DNA from 3 places in the Paraconexibacter sp. genome. Region 1 is predicted to be linked to each of the others. Evidence: riboswitches for the same ligand, from Rfam matches in the RefSeq annotation. Region 1 holds a riboswitch; each other region holds the start of a gene.
What was found. A riboswitch is a leader RNA that binds a small molecule or an ion and turns the genes downstream of it on or off. The one in region 1 is predicted to bind cyclic di-AMP.
Positions count from the first base shown of each region.

Region 2: another riboswitch for cyclic di-AMP. It lies ahead of ACME2J_RS19265 (transglycosylase family protein); the one in region 1 lies ahead of ACME2J_RS12600 (peptidoglycan-binding domain-containing protein).
Region 3: another riboswitch for cyclic di-AMP. It lies ahead of ACME2J_RS16325 (hypothetical protein); the one in region 1 lies ahead of ACME2J_RS12600 (peptidoglycan-binding domain-containing protein).

Region 1 covers NZ_JBLKKY010000033.1:44,264-47,661, reverse strand. The annotation lists gene sufD (Fe-S cluster assembly protein SufD) at 1-21, shown strand, start outside; gene ACME2J_RS12610 (peroxiredoxin) at 95-568, opposite strand; gene ACME2J_RS12605 (M20/M25/M40 family metallo-hydrolase) at 589-1,734, shown strand; cyclic di-AMP (ydaO/yuaA leader) riboswitch at 1,853-2,009, shown strand; gene ACME2J_RS12600 (peptidoglycan-binding domain-containing protein) at 2,016-3,110, shown strand; gene ACME2J_RS12595 (NADPH-dependent FMN reductase) at 3,180-3,398, shown strand, end outside.
Region 2 covers NZ_JBLKKY010000076.1:12,094-15,491, reverse strand. The annotation lists gene ACME2J_RS19275 (1,4-alpha-glucan branching protein domain-containing protein) at 1-666, shown strand, start outside; gene ACME2J_RS19270 (glycosyltransferase family 4 protein) at 663-1,922, shown strand; cyclic di-AMP (ydaO/yuaA leader) riboswitch at 2,024-2,157, shown strand; gene ACME2J_RS19265 (transglycosylase family protein) at 2,232-2,903, shown strand; gene ACME2J_RS19260 (acyltransferase) at 3,042-3,398, opposite strand, start outside.
Region 3 covers NZ_JBLKKY010000052.1:20,833-24,230, forward strand. The annotation lists gene ACME2J_RS16320 (carboxymuconolactone decarboxylase family protein) at 1-464, opposite strand, end outside; gene ACME2J_RS16325 (hypothetical protein) at 938-1,573, opposite strand; cyclic di-AMP (ydaO/yuaA leader) riboswitch at 1,631-1,778, opposite strand; gene ACME2J_RS16330 (c-type cytochrome) at 2,005-2,505, opposite strand; gene ACME2J_RS16335 (DNA polymerase III subunit alpha) at 2,623-3,398, opposite strand, start outside.

The sequences.
Region 1 (3,398 bases):
GAGCAGGTCCTCGGCACCTGAGGCCCTGCCGCCCGAGGCGGCGCGTCGGCCCGCCGCCTCGCGGCGGGGCGCCGACGCACCGCCGCGGCGGCGGTCAGGTGCTGGCCGTCGGGGCGGGGAGGCCGGCGAGGACCTCCGCGAGGTCGTCGACCGTCTTGAACTTGAGGGCGGTCCGGTAGACGTGGGTGTAGGCGATCTTGCCGTCCGCGTCGATGACGACGGTCCCGCGCTTCGTCCCCATGATGCGCGAGTCCATGCCGAACGCGGCGGCGACGGAGCCGTCGGGGTCGGCGAGCAGGGGGACCGTGAGTCCGTGCTTCGCGGCGAAGGACTCCTTCGAGCCGACGTCCTTGCCGCTCACGCCGTAGACCCTCGCGGGCAGGTCGGCGACCTCGTCGGCCCGGTCGCGGTACGAGCAGAACTGCTTCGTGCACACGGTCGTGTCGTCGCCCGGGTAGAAGAGGAGGACGACGTTCTCGCCGCGGTGATCGGAGAGCCGGAACGGACCGTCGGTGCCCGACGTCTCGACGTCGGGGGCGGGGTCGCCGACTGCGGGAATGCGTGCCATGAGAGGGTCTACGTTCCCAGATGACCGACTGGATCCATCGCCAGGCCACGCGGATCGCGTCGGACGCCGTCCCCGAGCTCGAGCGGCTCGTCGCCGTCTCGTCGCCGTCCGGTGACTCGGACGGCGCGGAGGAGTGCGTCCGCGTCGCCACCTCGCTGCTCCCCGCCGAGGCGGACGTCGAGCGCCTGCCGTGCTCCTCGCCCGATCACGCCGACGACCTCCTCGCGACCGTCCGCGGCTCGGGCGAGCGACGCCTGCTCCTCCTCGGCCACATCGACACCGTCGTCGCCCACGAGGAGCACCGGCGCCTCTCCGTCGACCCGCACGACGCGAACGTGCTGCGCGGGTCGGGGTCCATCGACATGAAGGGCGGCGACGTCCTCGCGCTCGGCGTCCTGCGCGCGATCGCCGAGGACCGCCTCGCCGACGTCGAGCGGGCCGATCTCCTGCTCGTGTGCGACGAGGAGTGGCGGCGGTCGCCGTTCGCCCACGCGCAGCGGTTCGCGGACTACGACGCGTGCCTCTGCTTCGAGGCCGGTGAGCGGACGGCCGACGGCGACGAGGCGGTCGTCGTGAAGCGCAAGGCGGCCGGCACGATCCGCGTCGACGCCGCCGGCCGGTCCGCCCACAGCGGGGCGCGGCCCGAGGAGGGGCGCAACGCCCTCCTCGCGCTCGCCTCCGCGGCGCAGTGGGTCGCCGCGCAGGCCGATCCGGACGGGCCGCACCACCTCACCGCCGTCCCCACGGTCCTCCGCAGCGGCGACGCGTTCAACGTCGTCCCGGCCGCGGGCCAGCTCCTGTGCGATCTGCGGTCGGACTCCGAGCGGGCGTTCGACGCCGTCATCGAGGGGCTCCCGCGCGACGTCGCCGGCGTCCGCCTCGACGTCGAGACGCTGCGGATCTGGCCGGGGATGGACTGCCGAGAGGCCGCCGCCCCCGTCCTCGAGTCCGCCGGCGACGTCCTCGGGCGTCCGATCCTCGCCTCGGAGCGCGGCGGCGCGAGCGACGCGAGCCACGTCGCGACCGTCGTGCCGCTCACGATCGACGGCCTCGGGCCCCTGGGCGGGGGCGCGCACGCGCCTCACGAGCACGTGCTGCGGGACTCCCTCGGCGCACGGGCCGAGGTCGCGCTCGCGGTCGTGGACGCGGTTCTCGCCCGCCCCTGAGGACCGGAAGGCGGTCCTCTGCTCGGACCGCTCGAACAAGGGCTTCACCCGTCATGCCGGAAAGAAGTCGGTCATCGCGTAACGGGTGTCCCCTTGGTTCTGTAGGCTTTCGCGAGTTTGACAACCCATGCCGAGCCCCCGCCACACGGATGGAGGGGGACGGGGGACCCACCGGACCAAGATGGTCGGGGGCGAATCCGGGCTTGAACGCCCGGTAGCGCAGCACTCAGCGCGAGCCCGACAGCTAACCCCGTAGGCGCAGAGAGCCAGGGGTTACGCACATGCACCACCGCTTCGTCCAACGCCGTTCCGTCCGACTCGCGCTCGTCGCGGCAGCCGCGACCGCCGCCACGTTCACCGCGCCGGTCGCTGCACCCACCGCGGTGCTCGGAGTCGCCGTCGCCGACACGTCGAGCGACCGCGACTTCGGCGACCGCTCGCTCCGCGCCGGCGACAAGGGATCCGACGTCCGGGAGCTGCAGCGGCTCCTCAACAAGGTCGGCATCGAGGTCAAGGTGAGCGGCACCTTCGACGCGGCGACGAAGAAAGCCGTCCAGCGCTTCCAGCGCGCCGCCGGGTTCAAGCCGAGCGGCGCCGTCGGCAAGACGACGGCCCGCTCGCTCCGCCAGGCGGTCAGCGGCGGCGCCGAGGTCGCGGGCACCGGCGGCTTCGCCGCCAGCAGCGGCCCGCGTCCGAGCCGCCTCGGGCTCCGCCTGCCGGTGAAGTCCGGGATGAGCGGCCAGGACATCCGCGTCCTCCAGGACTTCCTCACCCGCGCCGGCTTCCGCACGAAGGTCGACGGCCAGTTCGGCGGCGGCACGAAGAAGGCGCTCAAGCGCTTCGAGAAGGCCAACGGCCTCCCGGACGACGGCGTCGCCGACGCGAACGACCTCGACGTCCTCCGCGGCCAGGTCGACGCCGGTCCGGACGCCGAGACCGCCGAGAAGCCGCTCGAGCTGGCTCCCGGCGACCGCGCGAAGCTCGGTCCCGACGGTCTCGCGATCGCCCCTGCGAACGCCCCGCAGGAGGTGAAGGACATCATCGCGGCCGGCAACAAGATCGCGAAGAAGCCCTACATCTACGGCGGCGGGCACGGCAAGTGGGACGACAAGGGCTACGACTGCTCGGGCTCCGTGAGCTACGCCCTCTACGGCGCCGGGCTCGTGAAGAGCTCGATGCCCTCCGGCGGCTACGAGACGTGGGGCGAGTCGGGCGCCGGCAAGTGGGTCACGATCTACGCCAACGGCGGCCACATGTACATGGTCGTCGCGGGCCTGCGGTTCGACACGAGCGGCCTCAAGCAGGACGGCTCCCGCTGGCACGACACGGACCGCCCGACGAGGGGCTACAAGGTCCGTCACCCGAAGGGCTTCTGACGGTCGCGGCGCGCCGTCGCGAGCGGGCGGCTCTGGTCACCAGGGGCCGCCCGCTAGCCTCAGCAGCCGATGACCCCGCCCGTCCGGATCCTCGCGGTGCCCGGCGCGCTGCGCCGCGGATCGTTCAACCGCGCGCTCGCCGCCGCCGCCGTGGAGGAGTCACCGGACGGCGTCGAGGTCGCCGTCCACGGGCTCGAGGACGTCCCTCTCTACGACGGTGACGTCGAGGCGGCAGGGATGCCCGACGGCGTCCGCGCCTTGCGCGACGCGCTCGCCGCCGCCGACGCG
Region 2 (3,398 bases), on a different contig from region 1:
GGGTACCCCTCGCACGGCGCCTACCGCGACTACCACCACCGCTCGACGCACGACCACCACCCGTGGACGGTCGACGGGTCCGTCTACGACCCGGCGCGTGCGCGCATGCAGGCCCGCGAGGACGCCGCCGACTTCGTCGCGCGCACGCGCACGCGGGTCGCAGACGGCGGGCTCGCCGTCTGCGCGCTCGACACCGAGCTCCTCGGCCACTGGTGGTACGAGGGCGTCTGGTGGCTCGAGGCCGTCGTCGAGGAGTGCGCGTCCCAGGGCCTCGAGCTCGTCCACCTCGACGACGCGCTCGCCGAGACGGAGCCGGCCGATCCGCTGCCCGCCGACCGGCGGGTCACGACGTGGGGGACGCCTCGGACCCTCCACACGTGGGACGGGCCCCAGGTGGCCGACCTCGCGTGGAGCGCCCGAGCCGCGGAGCTCGACGTGCTCGCGGCCGGGCCGCGCGTGGACGACGTCGCCGTGCGAGAGCTCCTCGCGCTCCAATCCTCGGACTGGGCGTTCCTCGCGACGCGCGACACCGCCGGGGACTACCCGCGCGAGCGGGCCCGCGCGCACCTCCAGCGCCTCGAGTCGGCGCTCGCCGGCGCCGGCGATGCCGCTGCCCTCCGCCATCTCTCGGCCGACGCGACCATCGATCCCCTCCTCGAGCCGTGAACGCCCCACGCCGCGTCCTCATGCTCTCCTGGGAGTACCCGCCCGTCGTCGAGGGCGGGCTCGCCCGGCACGTGCGCAAGCTCTCCGAGCACCTCGCCGCGGCCGGCGTCGAGGTGCACGTCCTCACGCGAGGCGACGAGACGATGGCCGCCCACGAAGTCGTCGCCGGCATGCACGTGCACCGCGTGCGCGAGCCGATCCGTCCGAACGACCTCGGCGAGTTCGTCACGTGGATCGAGCACATGAACGCCGACATGCTCGCGGCGGGGGTCGAGCTCGGCGACGACCTGCGCTTCGATCTCGTCCACGGCCACGACTGGCTCGTCTCGAGCGCCGGCGATCATCTCGCGCGTCGCTTCGGGTGTCCTCTCGTCGTCACGGTGCACGCGACCGAGCACGGCCGTCACCACGGCTGGGTCCACAAGCACCCCCAGCGCTACATCCACGGCGTCGAGCGGTGGATGACGAACCGCGCGGACCGCGTCATCACGTGCTCGCACTACATGCGCGAGCACGTCCTCGACGTCTTCGGGCTCGACGACGAGCACGCGACGGTGATCCCGAACGGGATCGACCCGGCGGACCTCCAGCCGATCGAGGACCTCGACGCCCTCCGCGCGCGCTACGCGGGGTCCGAGGACCAGCTCGTCCTCCTCGTGGGCCGGCTCGACTACTACAAGGGCTTCCAGCTCGCGCTCGAGGCCATCGCGGGCGTCATCGAGCGCATCGGCGAGGAGGTCGGCGTCCGCTATCTCGTCGCGGGCTCCGGGCCGCACGAGGCCGAGCTGCGCCGCCAGGCGGCGGATCTCGCGATCGACCGCCGCGGGACGTTCCTCGGCTGGATCGGGGACGACGTCCTCCACTCGCTCTACCGGATCGCCGACCTCTGCGTCGTCCCGTCGCTCTACGAGCCGTTCGGGCTCGTCGCGCTCGAGGCGATGGCGTCGGGCTGCCCGTGCGTCGTCGCCGACACGGGGGGGCTGCGCGAGGTCGTGCCCCCCGACGATCGGGTGGGTCTCCGGTTCAACGGCGGGGACGCTGAGCACCTCGGCGTGATGCTCGAGCGGCTTCTGACGGACGCACCGCTGCGCGAGCGCCTCGTCCGCGAGGCCGGCGACCACATCCGCCTCTTCGACTGGGCCGACATCGCCCGTCAGACCGCCGCCGTCTACGAGGAGCTCATCCTCGCGGGGCCGAGCGGCCGGCCGCGTCGGCGGCGTCGGGTCACCCGCCCGAGACCCTCGACCTCGACCTGAGGTCGAGGCGCCGTACGGCGACGCACCGGAGAACTGGCTCCGACCGGGTTCCGGTCTCCATAAGGCTCTGCTAAGTTCTCGCGCTCCGATCGACACACCCACGCCGAGTTCCCGCGGGCCGACCCGCGGGAAACGGGGGACCCGGTGGACCGCGACGCGGTCCGAGGGGCGAATCGCCGTCAGAGCACGGCGTAGCGCACGTCCAGCGCGAGCCCGACAGCTAACCCCGTAGGCGCCGAGACGACCGAAGGGGTGCCGTACCGCGTGACCGACAACCGCCGTGACCTGCCATGCCTCCGATGGACCCGCATGAGCGCGCGCCTCGCCGCGCTCGTCTGCGCGGCCGTCGTCGCCGTCCCGGCCGCCGCGCATGCGACGACCGAGACCGGCGGAGCGTCCTCCGAGACGTCCTCCGAGCAGACCTCCGAGCGCAGCAGCTCCGAGGGCAGCAGCTCGAGCAGCATCCGGACGCTGAAGAGCGGCTCGCGCGGCCCGCGCGTCCGGTCGCTCCAGCGTCGCCTGAAGGTGAAGGTGACGAGCGTCTACGACAAGCGCACCGCGCGCGCCGTCCGCCGCTACCAGAAGCGCCGGGGGCTCACCGTCGACGGGATCGCCGGGCCGCAGACGCTCCGCTCGCTCGGCCTCGTGTCGAAGAGCACCTCGAAGGTGCGCCCGTCGGTGCCCGTCGCCGACGTCGACCTGCCGGACCGCGTCCCGTCGAGGGCGATGGAGATCCTCGAGGAGATCGCCGAGTGCGAGTCGGGCGGGCGTCCCGACGCCCGGTCCTCCGACGGCACCTACCGCGGCAAGTACCAGTTCCACATCGACACCTGGGCCGGCGTCGGCGGGTCGGGCGACCCGGCGAAGGCCTCCGAGGACGAGCAGGACAAGCGCGCCTACGTCCTCTACGACCGCGAGGGCGTCGATCCGTGGCCGGTCTGCGGCCCTCGCGCGAAGCGCGCCGTCGCCAACCGGGACTGACCAGGGGCGGCGCGCCCCGTCCGCGCGCCTGACGTTCCCCGGACGCCGTTCGGGGAACGTCCTCAGCGGGGGAGGCGGCCGGGCCGACGGGCCCTGCTGCCGCCCTCCGTCCCGCGCTCCCCGCTCACTCCCAGCCGCTCACTCCCAGCGCAGGGTCCGCGGCGTCTTCCGCATCCGGAGGACCCGGGCGGGCAGTCCGCCGACGACAGCGTCGTCGGGGACGTCCTTCGTGACGACGCTGGCGGTCCCGACGATCGCGTTGTCGCCGACGGTGACGCCGCGCAGGAACGACGCGCCGTAGCCGATCCACACGTTGTGGCCGACGCGCACGTCGCGCTTGTAGATCCCCTGGTGCCGGATCGGGCGGTCGACCTCGACGACGCCGTGGTCGAAGTCGATGAGCATGACGCGGTCGGCGACGATGCACTCGCGGCCGATCGAGACGTGCTGGAAGCAGCTGATCGTGCACTCCTGCCCGAGCACGGTCTTCGCGCC
Region 3 (3,398 bases), on a different contig from region 1:
ATCGCGACGAACGCGATCGCCTCGAGGAGCTGCTCGTCGGTCCAGCCGCTCTCGCGCGCCTCCTCGTGGAGGTGCATGGGCGGGCGCTGACGCTCCTCGACGAGCGCGCGGACGTAGCGCAGGAGCGTCGCCTGGTGCTCGTCGCCGGAGTCCCACTCGCGGGCCTTGGCGACCTCGTCGAGCCCGAGGCCCGCCTGGCGGGCGGTGCGGCTGTGCATGGCGATGCCCGGCTGCGAGCCGTAGTGCTCGGCGACGGCGAGCGCGAGGCGCTCGAGGGTGCCGGCCGGGAGGTCGCCGTGACGGAGCTCCTGCCGGAACCGCGCGTAGGCGCGCAGCGCCGCGGGCGAGCCGGCGAGGACGCCGAGGAAGTTCGGCAGCTGGCCGGCCGTCGACAGCGCACCGCGAAGGATCGGGATGGACCCTTCGGGGGCCGTGAGGTCGTCGTGGATCTGGAACCTGCTCATCGCTGTCTTCATGTGCGTGCCTTTTGGGGAAGAGGCTGGTGTGTCGGGGTGGGCGGCCGAGATGAGGTCCGTCCGCACGTCTTTAACTTCACTTAATGAAGTTGCTTACGTGTCGTAAGTGTACGGGGGCGTCGCGCGGATCGCAAGGGGGTTGACCTCGTCGCGTACTACGCGCGGGACCCGCCCCGTGGGTCACTCCGTGGACCCCTCGGAGGCGCCGCGGCCGAGCCGGGCGACCGGAATCGTCGATCGGAGGCGACGTGGGGTCCACACCGCGACCGTGCCCGTGCAGGCGCGCCGGCAAACGCCCCCTGCCCGCACCGGGCGAAGGCGTCGCGACGGCGCTCGCGGGGCGGCACCGTGCGAAGGGGGCCGCAGCGGCCCTCGCGGGAGCGCCGGGCGAAGGCGTCACGAGCCCGAGCGCCTCGTCCGCCGAGGCCGCGGCCGCCGGCTCGACCCGCGCCCGCCGCTGACTAGAGCGGCGCGGCGACGACCGCGGCGTGCGCCTTCGCGCTCGCGGCCGCGATGAGGATGAGCGCGAAGCTGAACGCGACGGCCCACATGGCGATGCGGTCGGGACGCGACCCGACCCGCTCGCTCGGCGTCCGCGACGGCCGGCGGCGCTCGATCTCGCGGAGACGCGGGGCATCGGCGAGGACGCCGGGCCTCCCGGTGATCGCCACCGTGCGCCGCCCCTCCGGACCCGGCGTCTCGACGGCGACGTCGCGACGCGAGCGGGCCGGGAGGTCCTCCTCGGCGAGGACCGGCTCGTCGACCTCGACCACCGGGACGATCGAGACGTCCGGCGCGAGGTCGGGCGCGTCCATCGCCGCGCCCTCCGTCGCCGGGGTGCGGTCGCGCGGCGTCGCGAGCACGTCGAGATCGTCATCGAGCCAGGAGTCGACGCGCCGGCGTTCGCCGACATCGCCCTCGAGGACGATCGTGCGGCTGGTCGTCTCGCGGTCGCCGCCGCTCCCGCGCGTTCCGGGGTGGGCGGCCGCCGACCGGGCGGCGCCGGCCGAGCCTGTCACGCGCCTGCGACGGGGCTGCACGACGAAGTCGGGCTCGTCGCCCGCGGTCCAGTCGTCGATCACCCGCGGACGGCTCATCTCATGCGCGTCCGTCGGCTCTTCGACGAAGGGGGTGTGTGTCGGCATCGCGGGTCTCCGGTCTCTTCACGGCGCCTGCGGGGTGAGCTGACGGGCTCGCGCGGAGAGAGTCGCGCGGCGCCGCGGATGCGGCGCTTCGCCCCAGAAGGAGTGGGTCCCCCGCCCTTCTGCCGACGTGCGGCAGGAGGTTCGGCATGTCCTCGGAACGCGAGGATCGTAGCAGGAAGGGAAACCCCTGCAAACGCGACGAACTTATGTCGCCCTGCACGCGAACCTGCATCCGTCGCCCCCGGACCCGCGGATGGCGACAGCCCCGTGCCGATGCCTGACGGCCCCGTCTGCGGGGGCGTGTTCCCGGCCGTCGGTGTGGGGACGACGTAGCGGATGCCGAGCAGTGTGCCCGGCCCGTCGGACGTCTTCGGTGCGGAGCGTCAGTCGCCGCGGCCGGCGACGGCCTCGACGTAGGAGGCGACGTTCTCGGCCTCCTCGCCGGTGACGAGCTCGGCCGGCATCTGACCCTGGCCGCGCGCGCGGCCGTTGAGGATCGCGTCGAGCGTGAGCTCGGCGGGCGGGCGCAGCTCGTCGAGGTCGGGGCCGACGCGGCCGACCGCGTTCGAGGCCTCGAGCTGATGGCACGACGCGCACTGGACGGCGAAGATCTCGCGGCCCTCCTCCTGCGCGGCGGTGAGCTCGACGCCGCCCGGCGCCTCCGCAGAGCGGTCCTCGGCGTTGACGGCCATGACGATCCCCGGGATCGCGGCGCCGATGCCGACGATGATGACCGTGACGACGAGCGCGTTGATCCGGTTCGCGACGGGGTTGTGACTCGTCGCCTTCTGCCGCGCGGCGCGCGGACCGCCGCTCATCGCGACGAAGAACACGACGAGAGCGATCGAGATGAAGGCGATGACGAGAGCGGCGGTGGCGACCATCGGCGGGGAACATACCGGTCGGCGCGGCACGGCGGCAGGGAGGGCCCGCCGGCGGCAGCGGCGACGCGCCCCCTCGCGGGGCGACCGGCCCTTCGTCCCGCCGCCCCGGCCGGGCGCTCAACGCCGGCGGCCCTGCGCGAAGCTCATGACGGGTGGCGCGACCGCGCGGAACCCGGAGCCGTCGGCCGCGGCCGGGGCCTGCGCCTCTTCCTCGTCCTCGGCGCCGACGAGCGTGAGCCGCCCGCGCCCCGCCTCGGCCCGCGCCCGCTCGAGCTCGCGCTCGTCGAGCGGCGAGAACTCGGCGGACTCCGCGAGGGCGCGCACCTCGGCGAGCGGCCTGTCCGCCGGCGCCTCGAGCGGCACGAGCCGGCGCACGAGCACGTTGATGCCGCCGCCCGCGGCGGGGTGACGCTCGAGCCGGCCCTCGGCGACGACGAGCGGCTCCGTGCGGACCGTCAGGCGGTGCTCCTCGTAGACCGGCGGCGGGACGACGAGGTTGACCGTCCCCTCCTCGTCCTCAAGGAGCATGAAGACGATCCCCGAGGCGGTCCCCGGGCGCTGGCGCGCGACGACGAGGCCCCCGACCTTCACCGGGCTCCCGTGCCGCATCCTCCCGAGGGCACCGCTCGGCACCGCGCCGCGCCGTGCGAGGTCGTCCCGCAGGAGGCCGATCGGATGCGCGTCCGTCGTGAGCCCGGTCGTCGCGTAGTCGGCGATCATCGAGTCCCACGCCGTGAGCCCCGGCAGCACGGGCGCCGCCGGCGCGTCGAGCGGCAGGGCGAGCTGCGTGCCCCCGGACCCGAGCGACCGGCCGGGCGCGACCACCCCGAGCCGCCAGAGCGCCGCCCGACGGCGGTGCCCCTGGGAGGGGACCTCGGCGGCGAGCAGCCCGT